One region of the Bradyrhizobium sp. G127 genome, then DNA from elsewhere that is predicted to be linked to it. Evidence: predicted binding sites of a transcription regulator. Region 1 holds the regulator's gene; each other region holds the start of a gene.
What was found. Region 1 encodes LexA, which represses DNA repair genes until DNA is damaged. Its sites were predicted from a motif close to TGTTCNNNNTGTGTTCNG; they were not measured.
Positions count from the first base shown of each region.

Region 1 (6,557 bases):
ATGACCAGACGCAGGAGGAAATTCGCCTCACGCGCGGCACGTTGACCGAGCCGGGACAGAACAGCCCGTTCCGCGAACGTAGCGTCGATGAAAATCTCGACCTGTTCACGCGGATGCGCGCGGGCGAGTATCCGAACGGCGCGCGCGTGCTGCGCGCCAAGATCGACATGACCTCGGGCAACATCAACCTGCGCGATCCGGTGCTCTACCGTATTCTCCATGCGCACCATCCGCGCACCGGCGACAAGTGGTGCATTTATCCGAGCTACGATTTCGCGCACGGCCAATCCGACGCCATCGAGCACGTCACCCACTCGATCTGTACGCTGGAATTCGCCGATCACCGCCCGCTCTACGACTGGTGCATCGAGAACCTGCCGGTGCCGTCGCGGCCCCGCCAGTATGAATTCGCGCGGCTCAACGTCACCCACACGCTGCTCTCCAAACGCGTGCTCACCGAACTGGTGCGCGGCGGTCACGTCTCCGGCTGGGACGATCCGCGCATGCCGACGCTTGCGGGCTTGCAGCGGCGCGGCGTGCCGGCCGAAGCGCTGCGCGAATTCGTCAAGCGGATCGGCGTCGCAAAGTCGAACAGCACCGTGGATATCGGCATGTTCGATTTCGTGGTCCGCGAGACGCTGAACAAGACCGCGCCGCGCCGCATGGCGGTGCTGCGTCCGCTCAAGGTGGTGATCGAGAATTATCCCGAAGGACAGATCGAGCAGCTCGACGCCGTCAACCATCCCGAAATGCCGTCGCTCGGCACGCGGCAGATTCCATTTGGCCGCGAGCTCTACATCGAGCACGACGATTTCATGGAAAATCCGCCGAAGAAGTTCTTCCGTCTTGCACCGGGCAGGGAAGTGCGGCTGCGCTACGGCTATTTCATCACCTGCCGCGACGTCATCAAGAGCGCAGCGGGCGACGTGGTCGAACTGCGTTGCACCTACGATCCCGAAACGCGGGGCGGCAACGCGCCCGATGGCCGCAAGGTTAAGGGCACGATCCACTGGGTCAGCGCCGCGCACGGCGTGCCGGCGGAAGTGAGGATCTACAATCTGCTGTTCACGGCGCCGCAGCCCGATGCCACCAATTTCGCGGAGCAGGTCAATCCGGCATCGCTCGAAGTGGTCAATGCCATCGTCGAGCCTGCGCTGACCGGCGCGGATGAAGCTGGCGCGATGCAGTTCGAGCGGCAGGGGTACTTCTGCCGCGACAGGGACTCCACGCCGGGCAAGCTGGTGTTCAACCGCACCGTTGGCCTGCGCGATACGTGGGCCAAGGTCGCGTCAGAAGGCTGAGACCAGCTCAAATGCCGCCAATGCATTTTGGCGCTTCGCCAGAGTTCGTCATGGCCGGGACAGGCCCGGCCATGAAGGGCAGAGAGCCGTTCTCTCATCAAGCGTGGCGTTGCAGGTTCGGGCAATCGCCTGAAGATATAGCCGCGCATTCTGCATCCGTTCCGCTGTTCCGGCTGGCGGCTCGTCAGTAGCATCCCGTCACTGCAACGCGCGGACGGGGCGGCGCGATGGCCAGTCGGGACAGCGATCGGCGGCGGACGCACGGCCAGGTCAGCACCTGGCCGCCGCGCGATGCGGCGCGTGCCGGAGCGGCCGCCGACAGCGGCATCGGCGTTTGGTCGTCGTGGATCGAAGCTCTCAAAAGCTGGCTGCGCGCGGAAGCGGGGCCGGGCCGTTTGCTGCCATGGGTGCCGGTCGCATTCGGCACCGGCATCGCCTTGTATTTCGCGGCGGAGCGCGAGCCGGTGGCGTCTGTTGCTGCAGCGACTGCGGCAGCGCTCTGTATCGCCGCCTTCCTGGCGCGGCAGCATCCGGTCTTTCCGTTTGTTGTGATGCTGGCTGCGTTGTCGGCGGGCTTCGCCACGGCTGCGCTGAAGACCGCGCGGGTCGCCCATGGTGTGCTGGCGCGGCCGATGTTCTCCGTTGCCATGAAGGGGTTTGTCGAAACCCATGACGAGCGCGAACGCACCGACCGCTTCGTGTTGCGCGTGGAGGAGATGGAATCTCCGCGCAGTGAGGTGAAACTCGAGCGCGTGCGGCTCTCGGTCAAAAAGGGCACCGCACCGGCGGTCGGCAGTTTCGTAGAACTGAAAGCGCGATTGCAGCCGCCGCTGTCGCCGCTGCGGCCGGGCAGCTACGACTTTGGCCGCGATATGTACTTTCAGGGCATCGGCGCATCGGGCTTCGCGATGGGCACGATCAGGATGATCGAAGCGCCGCGCCCCGGAGGCGCGTATCTGCGTTATGCTGCGACGATGCAGAACATGCGCGACGCGATCGACGCGCGCATCCGCAGCGTGCTGAGCGGCGATTCGCGCGCCATCGCCACCGCGCTTTTGACCGGCCGCCGCGACGCGATTTCCGCGCCGGTCAACGACGCCATGTTCATCTCTGGATTGGGCCATGTGCTGTCGATCTCCGGCTATCACATGGCCGTGGTGGCGGGCGTGGTGTTCTTCGCGGTGCGGGCGTTGCTCGCGCTGTTTCCCGCGCTGACCGTGACGTTCCCGATCAAGAAGTGGTCGGCGGCAGCGGCCTTCCTCGCAGCCGCATTCTATCTGCTGCTGTCAGGGGCGGAGGTTGCGACCCAGCGCTCGTTTTTCATGACGGCGGTGGTGCTGATCGCGGTGATGGTGGATCGCCGTGCCATCACGTTCCGCACCCTCGCGGTGGCGGCGATGATCGTTCTTATCATCGCGCCGGAGGCGCTGGTGCATCCGAGTTTCCAGATGTCGTTCGCCGCCACGCTCGGGCTTGTGGCGCTGGTGCAACTCGGCATGCCGAACCTGTTCGCGTCGCCGGACAATTCTCAGGTGGCGCGCGCGGCATTGTGGGGCGGGCGGGAAATTACCATGCTGGCGCTGGCGTCGCTGGTCGCTGGCCTTGCGACCATGCCTTACGCGGCGTTTCATTTTCATCGCGTGACGCCTTACGGCGTGGTGGCCAATCTCGCCGCGATGCCGGTGGTGTCGGTGCTGGTGATGCCCGCAGGTTTGCTGGGGCTGCTGGCCATGCCGTTCGGCTTCGATGGCGTGTTCTGGCGGCTGATGGATCTCGGCATCGGCTGGATGGTTGCGGTGTCGCAATGGGTCGCGGCGTTGCCGGGCGCGATCGGGCGGCTGGCGGCATTCGGCGCCGGTCCGCTGGCGGCGATGAGCATGGGCATCATTGTCTTGGGCCTGTTGCGTACGCCGCTGCGCTGGGCCGGAGCAGGGCTCGTTGCGCTGGCAGCGCTGTGGGCGCTCACCACGCCGCAGCCGGACATTCTGGTGGCGGGCGACGGACAAACCGTCGGCGTGCGCGCCAAGGACGGCAGGCTGCGGCTGATGCGCACGGCGAAAGATACGTTTCTGTCGCGGGAATGGCTTGCGGCCGATGCCGATGCACGCAACGCCGCCGATCCGTCGCTGACGGAAGGCGTGTCATGCGACGGTTCAGGTTGCGTGGTGCAGGCCGCTGACGGCGCGATCATTGCGTTGACGCTGAAACCGGAGGCTTTCTCGGACGATTGCACACGCGCCGCTATGATCGTGACGTTGCGGCAGCCGCCAACCGATTGCGCCGCTCTGGTGTTGGATCAGGAAATGCTGAAGCGACGAGGACCGCTCGCCCTGCGCAAGATGGCTGAGGGCTACGCAATCACGGCGATCCGGCCCCGCGGCGTCGATCGTCCGTGGTCACCAGCCATTGCAGAGGACGACGCGGCTGTGCCTGTCGCTCGGCCCGGCCGTCCCGCGCAGTCGGTCGATGCGACGCCTGCGGAAAGCGACCTGCAGCCGGACGATTGATCCAGCGATCCGTCTCAGTACTTGCGGACGAGTCCGACCAGCTTGCCCTGAATCCGTACGCGGTTGGGCGGCAGGATGCGGACTTCATAGGCCGAGTTAGCGGGCTCGAGCGCGATGGATGCGCCGCGCCGCCGGAAGCGCTTCAGGGTGGCTTCTTCCTCATCGATCAGCGCCACCACGATGTCGCCGGTGTCAGCGCTCTCGTTGCGTTGAATCAGCACGGTGTCGCCGTCGAGGATGCCGGCCTCCATCATCGAGTCGCCGCGCACTTCGAGCGCGTAATGCTCGCCGGAGCCGAGCATGTCGGGCGGCACGCTGATGTTGTGGCTGCGGGTTTGCAGCGCCTCGATCGGTGTACCCGCCGCGATCCGCCCCATCATCGGCACCGAGACCGGAAAGCTCGCATCCTCGTCAGGACCGGCAGACGGATTGGAGCGGACCTTGCCGAGATTGCCTTCGATGACGCTCGGGGTGAAGCCGCGGCGTGCACCGCCGGGATTGACGCCCAGTTCAGGGAGCTTGATGACTTCGATGGCGCGGGCGCGGTTGGCCAGCCTGCGGATGAAGCCGCGCTCCTCGAGCGCAGTAATCAGCCGGTGAATACCGGACTTGGAGCGCAGATCCAGCGCATCCTTCATCTCGTCGAACGAGGGCGGAACGCCAGCTTCCTTCAGCCGCTCGTTGATGAAGCGAAGAAGCTCGTACTGTTTGCGTGTCAGCATCTGAAAAGGTCCCTGGTCCCGCGACTCTTGAAGTTTCGAGCTGCCGGTATCGCGCCTCTCTGGGCCCATTTTGAAGGGTGATCAGGAGTTGCGAGTCAGTCGAAACAAAGCATGAACGAACACTATCTGTTCCATATGTGTTCCGCAACCCCTTAATTTCAGGTCAACGGCGCGCGACGGAATGCAGATGGTTCAGCGCGGCAGCCGCAGGATCGTGCAGGGGGAGCCGGCTGGGGCGGCGGGCGCGAAAGGGGGCCGGACAATCAGCACGTTGGCCGCCGCCAGATTGGCCACCAGGGAGCTGTCCTGCGCGCCCACCGAGGATGCCACCGGCAGGCCGTCCGGGCCGGGTGCGGCTCGCGCGCGCAGATAATCCTGACGTTTGTCGTTGGCCGGCAGGTCGTGTCCGAGCACGGCACGCTCGGCCACGTGATCGATCTGCGTGCGTCCCGACAGCGCGCGGATCAGCGGCACCAGAAACACGAAGGCGCAGATGTAGGACGACACCGGATTGCCGGGCAGGCCGAGCACCCGCATCGACTTCAGCCGTCCGTGCATCATCGGCTTGCCGGGGCGCAGCGCGATCTTCCAGAATGCGATGTCGACGCCTTCGGCCCTCAGCGCCTCCTGAACATAATCGTGATCGCCCACCGACGCGCCGCCGGTGGTGACGAGCACATCGACGCCGAGATCGCGCGCGCGTCGGATGCTGCTGGACGTCGCCTCAAGCGTGTCGCGCGCGACGCCGAGATCGATCGGCTCCGCGCCCTCGCTGCGGACCAGCGCGGTCAGCGCGAAGACATTGCTGGAAATGATCTGGCCGGGGCCGGGCGTTGCGCCCGGCGCCACCAGTTCGTCGCCGGTGGCCAGGATCGCTACACGCGGGCGGCGGTGCACCGGGAGCCGCGGATGGTTCATTCCGGCCGCCAGCGCGACGGAGCGGTCGGACAGCAGGGTGCCGCGTGGCAGAAGCATGTCGCCCTCGCGGAAGTCGATGCCCGCCGCGCGGACATTCCTGCCTGCCGCGATGGCTGCGTTGACGATCACGAAGTCGCCGTCGCGGGTGGCGTCTTCCTGAATGACAACGGTATCCGCACCGTCGGGCATGACACCGCCGGTGAAGATGCGCGCCGCCTGTCCGGCGTGAACCGTCTCGTTGAAAGGCCGGCCCGCAGCGACTTCGCCGATCACCTTCAATCGTGCGCCGGGCACCGCATCTGCTGCGTGCACCGCATAACCGTCCATCGCCGACATGGCGGCGGGCGGCTGCGTGCGGAGCGCGGCGATGTCGCGCGACAGTGTGCGGTGGAAGGCGTCGGTGAGCGCGGCCGTCTCTTCGGGCAGTGCCTTGACGTCCTTGAGAATGGCGGCATAGGCCTCGGCGACCGGCATCAGCGCCATGGTGAAATCCTCAGTAGTCCGCCAGATAGTGACCGGACTTTCCGCCCTTCTTCTCGACCAGACGGACGCCTTCGATGTGAATGCCGCGCTCGACGGCTTTCACCATGTCGTAGATGGTGAGACATGCCACCGACACCGCGGTCAGCGCCTCCATCTCGACGCCGGTCGGCCCCTTGACCTTCACGGTTGCGCGGACGCGGCAGCCGGGCAGCTTGGTGTCCGGCGTGATGTCGAGCGTGACTTTCGACAGTGCCAGCGGATGACACAGCGGAATGAGGTCGGAGGTGCGCTTGGCCGCCATGATGCCGGCGACACGCGCAGTGCCGAGCACGTCGCCCTTGGCGGCATTGCCCTTGACGATGAGATCGAGAGTCTTGCGGGTCATGACGACATGGCCCTCGGCTACTGCCACCCGCTCGGTATCCGGCTTGGCGGAAACGTCCACCATGCGCGCCTCGCCCTTGGCGTCGATATGGGTGAGGGCGGCACCAGTCTTCTTTGATTTTTCCTTGGCCACGGCTCAGCGCGTCCCGGTGGCGCGTTGCGCATCGTTGCGTGCCAGCAGCGTGCGGGTCGCTGCGGTTACGTCGGCCTGCCGCATCAGACTTTCGCCGACAAGGAAAGTA
Region 1 is NZ_JAKFGN010000002.1:311,921-318,477, reverse strand. Features, by position in the region: gene LVY71_RS13435 (glutamine--tRNA ligase/YqeY domain fusion protein) at 1-1,301, shown strand, start outside; gene LVY71_RS13430 (ComEC/Rec2 family competence protein) at 1,529-3,808, shown strand; gene lexA (transcriptional repressor LexA) at 3,823-4,530, opposite strand; gene LVY71_RS13420 (molybdopterin molybdotransferase MoeA) at 4,723-5,931, opposite strand; gene moaC (cyclic pyranopterin monophosphate synthase MoaC) at 5,942-6,379, opposite strand; gene trpC (indole-3-glycerol phosphate synthase TrpC) at 6,452-6,557, opposite strand, start outside.

Region 2 (6,557 bases), on a different contig from region 1:
ATAGCCGATGCCTTCGTTGTCGCCGGTGTTGAAATCGGGTGTCCTGCGGATTCCCATTTCCTGCGCGGCCTCGGCCACCGCATCCAGCACCTTCCACGACAGCCGCGGCGCCTCGATGCGCCAGCCGCCACCAGTACCGTGATGCTCGCTTTCGCCGAGGAAGTGATCTTCGAGTTTCCTGAACGCGGGTAGCACGTCATCCCAGCCCCAGCCGGTCAGTCCCAACTGCCGCCAGTGGTCGTAGTCGGCCGCCTGGCCGCGCATCGAGATCATGGCGTTGATCGCGGACGAGCCGCCGATCACTTTGCCGCGCGGATAGGCCAGCGCGCGGCCGTTGAGGCCCGCTTCCGGCTCGGTCTTGAACATCCAGTCCGAGCGCGGATTGCCGATGGCGAACAGATAGCCGACCGGGATGTGAAACCAGATCCAGTTGTCCTTGCCGCCAGCCTCGAGGATTAGCACACGCTTGCCTGGATCGGCGGAGAGACGGTTGGCGACGATGCACCCGGCGGTGCCGGCTCCGACGACGATGTAGTCGAAATCTCCCTCAAGGCGCTTCGGCATTTCGATCCCGTGTTTCTTTGTTAGGCGATTGCTCCGCTTTATGACCCCGGCCGGGGGCGGCTGTACAGTCCGATCCTGTGCAACCGGCATTTGCGCGGATATTGGGTCTGGCGCTGCGCCATGCTAGCTTCGCGCGGTCATATATTTCCGCGAGGTTTTGCCGTGCCGATCATCAACCGCGTCGCCGATCTGCAACCCGAGATTATGGGCTGGCGCCGCGACCTGCATGCCAATCCCGAACTGATGTACGATGTGCATCGCACCGCGGCTTTCGTCGCCGACCATCTGCGGGCATTCGGTTGTGATGAAGTCGCCACCGGCCTCGGGCGCACCGGCGTTGTCGGCGTCATCAAAGGCCGCAAGCGCGGCAACGGCGGCGATCTCAAGGCGATCGGCCTGCGCGCCGACATGGACGCGCTGCCGATTGAGGAAGAGACCGGCTTGGCCTATCGCTCCACAGTGCCGGGCAAGATGCACGCCTGCGGCCATGACGGCCACACCGCGATGCTGCTGGGCGCGGCGCGCTATCTCGCCGAGACCCGGAATTTCGCCGGCGACGCCGTGGTGATCTTTCAGCCGGCGGAAGAGGGCGGCGCGGGCGCGGCGGCGATGATCAAGGACGGCCTGATGGACCGTTTCAGGATCGATCAGGTCTACGGCATGCACAATTCGCCGGGCATGCCGATCGGCACCTTCGCGACGCGCGTGGGGCCGACGATGGCGGCAACCGATCACATCAATATTCATATCGAAGGCATGGGAGGCCACGCCGCCCGGCCGCACAAGAGCATCGACTCGGTGCTTGCAGGCGCGCAGCTCATTACGGCCTTACAGTCGATTGTGTCGCGCAGCGTCGATCCGCTGGATGCCGCGGTGATTTCGATCTGCGAGTTCCATGCCGGCAACGCCCGCAACGTCATTCCACAGACAGCGGAGCTTTTCGGTACGGCACGGACCCTGACGCCGGAAGTGCGCGATCTGATCGAGCAGCGGGTGCAGGAGGTGGTGAACGGTGTTGCACAATTGTCTGGTGCGAAGATCACCCTCGACTACGAGCGCAGCTATCCGGTGCTGGTCAACCACGCCGCCGAAACCGGCATCGCAGCCCGGATCGCCGCCGACATCGCGGGAGAGGGCAACGTCAGTTCCGAGATCCCGCCTGTGATGGGCGCGGAAGATTTCGCCTATATGTTGGAAGCGCGGCCAGGGGCCTTCATCTTCATCGGCAACGGCGACAGCGCCGGGCTGCACCACCCCGCCTACAATTTTAACGACGACGCCATCGTCTACGGCTCGTCCTACTGGATCAAGCTGGTGGAGACCCAGCTCGCGGGCTGACGCCGATAAATCATTCGATCCGGAACTACGGTCATCACATCGCGTTGAGAGGCGGGAACGTTCCCGTCAACATCGTGGAGTGGGACATGGCAGCGAAGAAATCAGTGAAGAAGTCGGCCAGGAAATCAGCGAAGAAATCGGCACCCAGGCGAATGGCGGCCAAGCGGGCTGCGCCGAATGACAAGGATCTCAACGATCTGTTTCATGACACGCTCAAGGACATCTACTTCGCCGAGAAGCAGATTTTGAAGGCGTTGCCGAAAATGGCAAAGGCCGCCCAGTCGCCGGACCTGATCGCCGCGTTCGAAAAGCACCATGGCGAAACCGAAGGTCAGGTGGACCGGCTGGAGCAGGTGTTCCAGCTGATCGACAAGCCCGCGAAGGCGAAGACCTGTGACGCGATCATGGGTATTCTGGACGAAGGCAAGGAGATTATGGATGAGTACAAGGGCACCGAGGCCCTCGACGCCGGGCTTCTTGCCGCGGCGCAGGCCGTCGAGCATTACGAAATCTCCCGCTACGGAACCTTGAAGGCATGGGCCAGCAAGCTCGGCATGACAGAGGCGGTGCGGCTGCTCGATGAAACGCTGCAGCAGGAGTACAACACCGATGAGGCCCTGACGACGCTGGCTCTCGGCGAGGTGAATTCGGAGGCGATGGCGGCATGATTTCTCCCTTACTCTGCGCTTGCAGGGAGAGGGGAAAACCGGACACATCAACCGTCATTACGAGAGCACTTGCGACGAAGCAATCCAGTTCTTTTAATTCAAAGACTGGATTGCTTCGCCTCGCTCGCAATGACGACGGAAGTTAGTCACGCGGCCTTTTGCTTGTGCAGGAACGCCGCGGCGATCTTCAAATCTTTCACGAAGTTGGCATATTCGCGCGCTTTGGCGTCTTCATCCGGCAGACGAAGCAGGTAGGACGGATGTACCGTCACCAGCGCTTTCGTTTTGTTCCCGGCCTCATCAAGATCAATCAGATGGCCGCGGTTCTTGCCGATCGGGGTGATCTTGCCGAATACGCTTTGCGCCGCCGTCGCGCCCATCACGACGACCAGTGCGGGTTTGACGGTGGCAAGCTCGCGCTCATACCACGGACGGCACGCCCTGATCTCCGGCGTGTTCGGCTTCTGGTGCAGGCGGATTTTGCCGCGCGGCACGAATTTGAAATGCTTCACCGCGTTGGTGACGTACACCTTGTCGCGGTCGATGCCGGCTTCCTCCAGCGCGCGGTTGAGCACCTGACCGGCTGGGCCGACGAACGGTTTGCCGGCGAGGTCTTCCTTGTCGCCGGGCTGCTCGCCCACCAGCATGATCGGCGCATGGCTCGGGCCTTCGCCGAACACCGTCTGGGTCGCGTCCTTCCACAGATGGCAGGCGCGGCAACCGGCGGCCTCGGCGCGCAATTCGGCGAGGCTGCTGGAGAATAAAGGAGCGGCATAGGCCATGACTTGTCTCCTTGGTCTCGGCATCAATAACCGACGGTGAGGGATGTTCCCGCACCTCCTTGTTTTGGCTGGGGAAAAGGCGGCCATAAAAGGCCGGTTGACTCTCCACCGCACCTTAGCTTTATATTAGAACATATCATGAACAAATAAGTGCGTCACCCGTTTCAAGTGGGGTGGCGAACCGGAATGTCAGGAGCGGTGCATGTTGAGCGCGCGCATAAGCATGCTTGCGTCCCTGCGGGGGACCATCGGCCGCCTCGAAGGCGGGGCGGATGGGCTTGCGCGCGTGGCGCTGGGCCATGCGGATGCGGACGCGACGTTGCAGGGCGGGCTGGTGCGCGGCGCGCTGCATGAAGTGTTCACCGAAGGCGGCCGCCACGCGGCTGCGGCCACGGGTTTCATCGCCGGCCTTGCGCATCGTCTGGTCGGGCGGCGGCCTTTGGTGTGGGTGCGGCAGGATTTTGGGGAAATTGAATCCGGCGCGTTGTCGATGGAGGGCCTCAATGAACTGGGCCTTGATCCGCGCCTCGTGGTGACGGTGCGCGCGCCGGACGCCGAGACCGCGCTCCGCGCCGCCGCCGATGCGCTGGCCTGCGATGCCCTCGGGGCGGTGGTGCTGGATGTGTGGGGCGAGGTGCGTGCGCTGGATCTGGTCGCGAGCCGCAGGCTGACACTCGCCGCGCGCGCTTCCAGCGTCGCGTGTCTGGTGCTGCGGACGGCGGCGATGCCGTCCGCCAGCACCGCGGAGACGCGGTGGGTGGTACGCGCCGCACCTTCATCGCCAACCATCGAGACATGGGGCGCACCGATGCTGGACGCACAGCTTGTTCGCAACCGTCACGGCCAGACCGGACGATGGATCATGGAGTGGAAATGTGATGATGGCCTCTTCCGTGAAGGCACCTTCCATAAGAACCCGGCGTATCCTCAGCCTGTGGCTGCCGCGCCTGCCGACCGACCGCTTGAAACGCCGGTTTTCGGGCCACGACGGCGCGCCGGATGACACGCGTCCATGCGTCGTTGTCGGCAAGCTGAACAACGCGCTGCAGATCACCGCGCTGAACGATGTGGCGGCGAAAAACGGCCTTGAGGCTGGACTGCCGCTGGCCAATGCGCGCGCGGTCTGTCCCGACGTGCAGGTGTTCGACGCCGACGAGGCGGCGGACGCCAAACTGCTTGCCGACATCGCCGACTGGTGCGACCGCTTCACGCCGCTGGTGGCGCTCGACCCGCCGCATGGCCTGCTGCTCGACATCAGCGGCTGCGCGCATCTGTTCGGTGGCGAAGCTGCGATGTTGCGCATGGTCTGCGCGGCGCTTCACCGGCAAGGCTTTATCGTCAACGCGGCGATCGCCAGTACACCGGCCTGCGCGCGCACTATGACGCGGGCCGTGCAAAGCTGCATCGTGCCGGACGGAGGAGAGGAACGCGCCGTCGGTTCATTGCCGGTGTTCGCGCTCGGTGCGGATGACGCGATCACGCGGGGCCTGCGCCGCGCGGGACTCAAGACCATCGGCGATGTCGCTTCGCGCGCGCCGCATGAAATCACCGCGCGGTTCGGTGCTGCGTTCACCGGCCTGTTGCAGCAGGCATTGGGGCAGGCCGACGCGCCGATAAGCCCGCGGAAGCCGTTGCCGGATTTCATGGTGGAGAAGCGTTTCGCCGAGCCGGTGGCGACCGATACTGTGATCGCGTCAATTCTGTCTGGCCTCGCGCGGATGCTGGTCACGGCGATGGAGAAACAGGGCAAGGGCGCGCGGCGGCTGGAAGCGAGTTTCTTTCGTACCGACGGCGCGGTGCGCACGATCATGGTGGATGCCGGGCAGCCCGTTACCAAAACCAATGTAATCGACCGGCTGTTCCGCGAACGGCTCGATGCGCTGGCCGATCCGCTCGATCCGGGCTTCGGCTTCGATCTCATCCGCCTGTCCGCCAGCCGCGTCGAAATCGTGGTGCAGGAGCAGCGCGATTTCGACACCCGCTCGCAGGACAATGACGATGTCGCCGCGCTGGTCGACCGTCTCGCCGCGCGTCTCGGCAGCCGGCGCGTCGTGGTGCATCTGCCGCAGGACACGCACATTCCGGAACGCGCCGAGATCGCCGCACCGGCGCAGCAATATCTTGCCTCCGCATCCGTTGCAGAATGGCCCGAACGCGCCGAAGGCGAGCCGCCGTTGCGACCGCTGCGGATGTTCGAGCGGCCGGAAGTGATTGATGTGCCGTTCGCGGCGGTGCCCGACGGACCACCACGCCGGTTCACATGGCGGCGCGCAACCCATGCAGTGGTGCGGGTGGAGGGCCCCGAGCGCATCGCGATGGAATGGTGGAAGCGCGAGGAGGCGGCCCTGACGCGCGATTATTTTCGCGTCGAGGATGCGGAGGGATTGCGCTTCTGGATCTATCGCGACGGTCTCTATGGCAGCGAACTCATCGACGAAAAAGGCAAGCCCATTGAACCAAAATGGTTCGTCCATGGGTTGTTCGGATGAAAGCCACCGACTATGCGGAAATCGGCATCACCACGAACTTCTCGTTCCTGCGCGGCGGATCTCAGCCGCAGGACTATGTTCATGAAGCAAGTCGGCTGCGAATTCCGGTCATCGGCATTGCCGACCGCAACACGCTGGCCGGGGTCGTGCGCGCCTACAGCGAACTTCAGAATCCCAAGGTCACACACAAGCCAAAACTGTTGATCGGGTCGCGTCTCGTCTTTATCGACGGCACGCCGGACATTCTGGTCTATCCGCGCGACCGCGCCGCCTATGGCCGCCTTTGCCAGTTGCTGACGTGCGGCAAGCTCAAGGCGGAGAAGGGCGAGTGCCATCTCACGCTCGATGACCTGCTGGATTTCGCCGAAGGTCAGTTGCTGGTTCTGACGCTGCCGCATCGTTTCGAGTCGCCGGCAATTCTGAAAATTCTCGACCGGCTGAAGCGCAGCCGCGCAGATGGAGTCTGGCTGGCGGCGAGCCTTCTGTATCGCGGTGATGACATGCGGCGTTTGTCCCGGTTGTATCGTATCGCCTCGACGGCCCGCGTGCCGCTGCTGGCGACCAACGAGGTGCTGTATCATCATCCCGTGCGCCGGCCTTTGCAGGATGTACTGACCTGCATTCTGGAAAAGACCACGATCCACGCCGCTGGCAGGAAACTTCAGGCCAATGCCGAGCGGCACATGAAGCCGGGTTATGAAATGGCGCGGCTGTTT
Region 2 is NZ_JAKFGN010000001.1:1,953,733-1,960,289, forward strand. Features, by position in the region: gene LVY71_RS09190 (GMC family oxidoreductase) at 1-564, opposite strand, end outside; gene LVY71_RS09195 (M20 aminoacylase family protein) at 727-1,902, shown strand; gene LVY71_RS09200 (YciE/YciF ferroxidase family protein) at 2,055-2,570, shown strand; partial or broken gene LVY71_RS09205 (UdgX family uracil-DNA binding protein) at 2,717-3,394, opposite strand; gene LVY71_RS09210 (ImuA family protein) at 3,555-4,355, shown strand; gene LVY71_RS09215 (Y-family DNA polymerase) at 4,246-5,841, shown strand; gene LVY71_RS09220 (error-prone DNA polymerase) at 5,838-6,557, shown strand, end outside.
Region 2: LVY71_RS09210 (ImuA family protein) is a predicted target of LexA. The motif match lies at 3,480-3,497, and genes of this name have one in related genera.

Region 3 (6,557 bases), 550 kb from region 1:
CTGTCCTATGCCGAGATCGAGAAAGAGGCGCGCGATGCGCTGCCGTCCGCGCTCCATCGCTCAAGCAAGTTCATGACCCATCCGGTGTTCAACGAACACCGCTCCGAGACCGAACTCTTGCGCTACATGCGCAAGCTGTCGGACCGCGACCTTGCGCTCGACCGCGCCATGATCCCGCTCGGCTCCTGCACCATGAAGCTGAACGCCACCACTGAGATGATCCCGGTGACCTGGCCGGAGTTTGGTGCCCTGCATCCGTTCGCGCCGAAAGAACAGGCCGCCGGCTATCACGCCATGTTCGCGACGCTGGAGAAATGGCTGGCGGACATCACCGGCTACGATGCCGTGTCGCTGCAGCCGAACTCCGGCGCGCAGGGCGAATATGCAGGTCTCTTGGCGATCCGCGCCTATCATCTGTCCCGCGGCGACGCGCAGCGCACGGTGTGCCTGATCCCCTCCTCGGCCCACGGCACCAATCCAGCGTCCGCCAGCATGGCCGGCATGGACGTGGTCGTGGTCGCCTGTGATGCCGGCGGCAATGTCGATGTCGAGGACATGCGCAAGAAGGCCGCGCAGCACGCCGACCGGCTCGCCGCGGTGATGATCACCTATCCATCGACCCACGGCGTGTTCGAAGAACACATCCGCGACATCTGCGATATCGTTCATACCCACGGCGGACAGGTCTATCTCGACGGCGCCAATCTCAACGCCCAGGTCGGCCTCGCGCGGCCCGGCGAATACGGCGCCGACGTGAGCCATCTCAACCTGCACAAGACCTTCTGCATTCCGCACGGCGGCGGCGGCCCCGGCATGGGGCCGATCGGCGTGCGGGCGCATCTTGCCCCGTTCCTGCCCGGACATCCGGCGGCGGATGGCGGCAAGGCACCTGTCGGTGCGGTGTCGGCCGCTCCCTACGGCTCGGCATCGATTCTCGTGATTTCCTACATCTACATCCTGATGATGGGCGGCGAAGGCCTGACCCGCGCCACCGAGGTGGCGATCCTGAACGCGAACTACATTGCGAAACGCCTCGATCCGCACTTCCCGGTGCTTTACAAGAACCACAACGGCCGCGTCGCGCACGAGTGCATCGTCGATCCGCGCGGGCTGAAAACGACGTCCGGTGTGACCGTTGATGACATCGCCAAACGCCTGATCGACTACGGCTTCCACGCCCCGACCATGAGCTTCCCGGTGCCGGGCACGCTGATGATCGAGCCGACAGAATCCGAATCGAAGGCGGAACTGGACCGGTTCTGCGACGCCATGATCGCGATCAGGCGCGAGATCGCCGACGTCGAGGCGGGCCGTTTCAAAATTGAGGCCTCGCCGCTGCGCCACGCGCCGCACACCGTGCACGACATCGCCGAGGACAAGTGGGAGCGGAGTTACACGCGCGCGGAAGGCTGCTTCCCTGCCGGGACCTCCCGCAACGACAAGTACTGGTGCCCGGTCGGCCGCGTCGACAACGTCTACGGCGACCGCAACCTCGTCTGCTCGTGCCCGCCGGTTTCGGATTACGCGCAGGCGGCGGAGTAATCTGAACCAATAACAGGACCGTCATCCTGAGGGGCCGGAGCCAACGGGTCCGCGCAAAGCGCGGCCCGATGATAAACTCCGCGACGGCCTCGAAGGACGGCAAAAGGCGTTTCACGATTCATCGTCATCCTTCGAAGCTCGCCGTAAGGACGGCTCGCACTTCAGGATGACGATTCGTCGATTGGACGACTGAAAAACAAATCGGGCGCTGGGGATGTCGGCAACTCAACATCCACAACGCCCGTTTGCTTCCGAAGCGCGATCTGATCCGAAAGGATTCCCGTCTTTCGGGATCGCGCCGCAGCCTGAGCCCTGTGAAACTCAGGCCTCGGAAAAATTTTATCCTGACGCGTTTTCCCAGCGCGAAGCGGTACTCACCCTCGGGTCGAGCCCGAGGGCGCTTCGCTTGAAAACGCTTCTTAGTCGTCCAGCGGCTCCTCGCCGTCGGCATCGCGCTCCGGCGAACCTGCCAGAATCTGCTCGGCGATCAGGCCCGAATTCTGCCGGATCGAGGCCTCGATCTTGGCCGTCATCTCGGGATTGGCCTTGAGGAAGGCCTTTGAATTCTCGCGGCCCTGGCCGAGGCGCTGGCTGTCGTAGGAGAACCACGCGCCGGACTTCTCGACGATGCCGGCCTTGACGCCGAGATCGAGGATCTCGCCCATCTTGGAGACGCCCTCGCCGTACATGATGTCGAATTCGACCTGCTTGAACGGCGGAGCCAGCTTGTTCTTCACCACCTTGACCCGGGTCTGGTTGCCGACGACTTCGTCGCGCTCCTTGATCTGGCCGATGCGGCGGATGTCGAGGCGCACCGAGGCGTAGAATTTCAGCGCGTTGCCGCCGGTGGTGGTTTCGGGCGAGCCGTACATCACGCCGATCTTCATGCGGATCTGGTTGATGAAGATCACCATGGTGTGGGACTTGTTGATCGAGGCAGTCAGCTTGCGCAGCGCCTGGCTCATCAGCCGCGCCTGCAGGCCGGGAAGGCTGTCGCCCATCTCGCCTTCGAGTTCGGCGCGCGGCACCAGCGCCGCCACCGAGTCCACCACCAAAACGTCCACCGCGCCGGAGCGCACCAGCGTGTCGGCGATTTCCAGCGCCTGCTCGCCGTGGTCGGGCTGCGAGATCAGAAGTTCGTCCACATTGACGCCGAGCTTGCGGGCATAGACCGGATCGAGCGCATGTTCGGCGTCGATGAAGGCGCAGATGCCGCCCTTCTTCTGGGCCTCGGCCACCGTATGCAGCGCCAGCGTGGTCTTGCCGGAGGATTCCGGCCCGTAAATCTCGACCACGCGGCCCTTCGGCAGGCCGCCGACACCGAGTGCAATGTCCAGCCCGAGCGAGCCCGACGAAATCGTCTCGACATCCATGGAGCGGTCGTTCTTGCCGAGCTTCATCACGGAACCCTTGCCGAACTGGCGCTCGATCTGGGAGAGCGCGGCCGACAGGGCCTTGGTCTTGTCCATGGAGGATCCTTCAACGATACGCAGGGCAGCGGGGGCCATAGTGGTGCTCCTTATGTAAGGGATTCGCCAGCCGGACAAACGGCTTCCCAAGGTCGGCGGACCGGAATCGGTGAGTTCCGATGAAGCCAATGTACCCCATTTGTTCCCTGTTCGCAATATGTTCTTTTTGCTGAGGTGGTACTGGCCTGTTTCCGAGCGCAGTGGCCTAATTTAAAATTAACAGTGGCCTAATTTGCGGAGACCAACATGGCGGGTGAGCGAGACAAGTACGGGACACTGATTGATCCAGCCGAGCGCTATCAAGACTTCATGCTCGCGATGTACGACCTTTGGTCTCTGGCCGAAGAGTACGGTTATTCGAATGAGGCCCGGGCAACGATGAACCAGGCCCGCCTTTCATTTATGGCCGAGTTTGAGGCTCGGCATCCCGGTTTCGGCAGCGGTCGCGCTATATGGGAGTAAGGCCGCCTCAGTTGGCGGCCTCTTTTCTCGCAATAAGATAAATCCCGTCGGAACGGGTTGGCGCTTGAGCCCGCTTTAAGCGTTTTCTGAAGCCAACGCCCATATCTTCTTGATGGCCGACGAACGCTTGGATTCTTGCACTATCAGGAAGGTCAGCGCCGCGGCCGCAATTATACCCGTCAATAACAAACCGCCGCCGCCGCCCCCTGAAGCGGCTTCCAGAATAACACTGACGCAGAAAATGACTAAAGCTGCGATGAATAGGTACTTGGCAACTCGAGTCGAAGGCACGAACGCGTGCCAGAAGTCGAACCCAATCACGGAACCATTTGTAACATTCCGCGCGAATGACAAGTATCCAAGGCTATGCTGCGAGTTCTTAATTGGCCCTATGTAAGTCACACGAAGGTGATGTCCTGGGGCGGCAGCAAAGCTTTGCACGTTCACGTCAAAGAAATTGCTCTCGCGCCCGTTACGGAAAAATACCCGGTTTAGCGCGTCGCTGTTCGACTGGACTGACACAGTCTGGTCGTTTCCAAAATTGTGATAATGATTGAAATTATTGGTCACGCGCACATTGGTGGATCCGGCGTTGTAGCCCTGAACGTCCGTGACCTCGGCGTCGTACCATCTGATCCAGTACCGTTTTCCAATCGCTTCGATTTCTCGCGTCACATCTTCCATGTCGCCCCCGCTTATGGGGTAAGAATGGCAGACCAAATCTGGCCAGACAAGTTCGAGGGATTTTGCATTGGCAACAGCCTGATCGGCGCTGCCAGCGTGGTATGTCGCCATAAGCGACAGACGATTTTTACTGTTCAATCCAAATACTTGACGAAGAACATCTCTTTATAGGCCATTTACGCTTCCATCCCGCGTCGGGCTTTGCCTCCCGCTTCCCCCGGCGCGGGCTTTTTTGGCCGCAGCCCTCCTCATCCGAAAATTGGACTCGATTCTCGGGCGGCGCTGGAACTAGGATGGCATGTCCTCGGCAGGGCGATCACGATGCCTATCAACCAGCGCATTTGTTCGAAGTGCGGGAAGCCTGTGAAGTTGATGTTGCCATCGGGCGGGAAAGGCCCGCGCACCTATCAGTGCGTCGACTGCGACCGGCCAGACCCAATGAAATCGCCACAGATTCAAGGCCTCCTGAAAGGCCTTCTGCACGACAAAAATAAGTAAGGTCGTCTTCACTCAGAGGCTGATACCGCCAAACTTCGCCAACGCCCAAGCGGTGATGAAGTACAGAACCACCGTTAAAGCACAGCAAGCCGCCAAGCTCGGCCAGAAGCCGATCCCGGAACGAAGCATCGCGGGCAGAACCAGAAACATCGGAAGCGACGGCAGCACGAACCAGAACGTGGATTCCGCGTGACCGGCTATCCGCTCGGCATCACCCGTGTCCCGCCAGAGCCAGAGGATGCCCAACAGGGACACCAACGGCAGCGAGACAATCAGCGCGCCGAAGGCCGGACTGCGCTTTGCGACTTCCGACACCACTGCAATGATGACGCCCGACAGCGCGCATTTAATGATGAAGTACAACATACCCGCTTATAGCAGCAAGGCCGCTTAATTCGCGCCCGGCGATTTCACCACCTGCTCATTCCCGCGTCAGGCTGAGCGAAAGCGATCTTATGGCGGGAGCCGCCAGCACGACCACCGGGAGCATCGCTCCCCAGGAAATCAGCCAGGACATGAGCCAGTGCGTGATCGATGGATAACTGGCGATTCCTGCCGCAATCAGGCAGGTCAGTCCTGACTGAAGCACGCCAAATACGAAATGACTGAATCGACGTGGAATGTGCGGCATGGTGCTGACCTCCTGCTTTGCTAGGCAAGCACCGTGCCATTCAGCGGCCGGCTTTTTTGCCGCGGGCCCTTCCCGCAGCCGGCCTCATTTGATGTCTGGACTCTGTTTCCGGTCAGGCGCAGCGTCCTCCCATCGCACTCTGGTCCTCAAAGGAGGCCGCGATGGACAACTTCATCCACAATGAGAACCTCAAGCTTTTCCGGAAGGTGCTTGCGGAGACGACCGATGAAGGCAAGCGCAGGTCGCTGCTCGGATTGATCCGCGATGAAATGGCGAAAGATCCGAAGCCAAAAGAAAAAGAGTAAGGCGCCTCAGTTGGCGGCCTTTTCTTCAAAACTTACCGTCATTCATGACCGCCCTGTGACATCCCCTGCTTTCCGAATCTCGTCGGTTGAACGAGAAAGCTTTCGGACGTACAAAGTAATTCCTCTGTCTTCGGTGAGCGGGTGATCCAATGGAACGCTTCATTCACAACCAGAATTTGCATCATTATCGAAAGATGCTGGAAGAAACGACAGACGAAGCGAAGTGCAAAGTGATTCGGAAATTACTGGCCGACGAAGAGGCCAAGGATTTCGTCTCGCCCCCCAAAAAAGCCGACGGCTAGTTCGAAGCATCCCGACTTCGACGCATTCGCAGATCGGGCATAGATGCATCGATTGATGTGGCTTTTATTGCACGAGTGCCGTGCTCTGCATGGGGCGACGGTTCACGCCTACCTCCACCGAAATCACTTCGCGCTGGTCTTGGCTTTCGGCGTCTTGGGGGCCGGCTCGGTGCGCATCGTGGCCCAGGGATCGGAATTCCCCTTGGCATCCGGGATCTTGGCGCGCGCGGCCCTGGCTGCGTCCTCGTTGGCCTTGTTGCGCGCGATCTCTTCCTCGGTGAGCTGCTTGCCTTCGTTCAGCTTGAAGCCGGGCATCATCTGGGCAAACGCCGGAAGCGAGACCGGAACCGTCATCGCCCCGACCAGCATCGCCACCCGAAACACACGCATCGAAACTCTCCCCGGATAGATCATCGTATTGAGGCTGTTCATTCTTGAGCCGTCCGCCGGCAGGGCGCCAGCGAACAAAGTCTACCCCAGCGCATAACGATGGCCAAGACGGGGCAATGGCTCCGGGCGGGCGTCAGGACTGCGTTTCAGGCAGATGTGAACGGCCTGCCCCTTGCCCGGCAACCGATCCCGCCGGGCGCGGCTCAGCGCGTCCACAGGCGCGGATCAACGGCAAGCGAGTCCGTCGCTAGAAGGCGACGCCGAGGCGGATACC
Region 3 is NZ_JAKFGN010000002.1:859,509-866,065, forward strand. Features, by position in the region: gene gcvP (aminomethyl-transferring glycine dehydrogenase) at 1-1,542, shown strand, start outside; gene recA (recombinase RecA) at 1,962-3,050, opposite strand; gene LVY71_RS16195 (hypothetical protein) at 3,258-3,473, shown strand; gene LVY71_RS16200 (hypothetical protein) at 3,549-4,295, opposite strand; gene LVY71_RS16205 (DUF3147 family protein) at 4,668-5,021, opposite strand; gene LVY71_RS16210 (DUF2798 domain-containing protein) at 5,077-5,286, opposite strand; gene LVY71_RS16215 (hypothetical protein) at 5,448-5,591, shown strand; gene LVY71_RS16220 (hypothetical protein) at 5,741-5,893, shown strand; gene LVY71_RS16225 (hypothetical protein) at 6,017-6,325, opposite strand; gene LVY71_RS16230 (PilZ domain-containing protein) at 6,531-6,557, opposite strand, start outside.
Region 3: recA (recombinase RecA) is a predicted target of LexA. The motif match lies at 3,159-3,176, and genes of this name have one in related genera.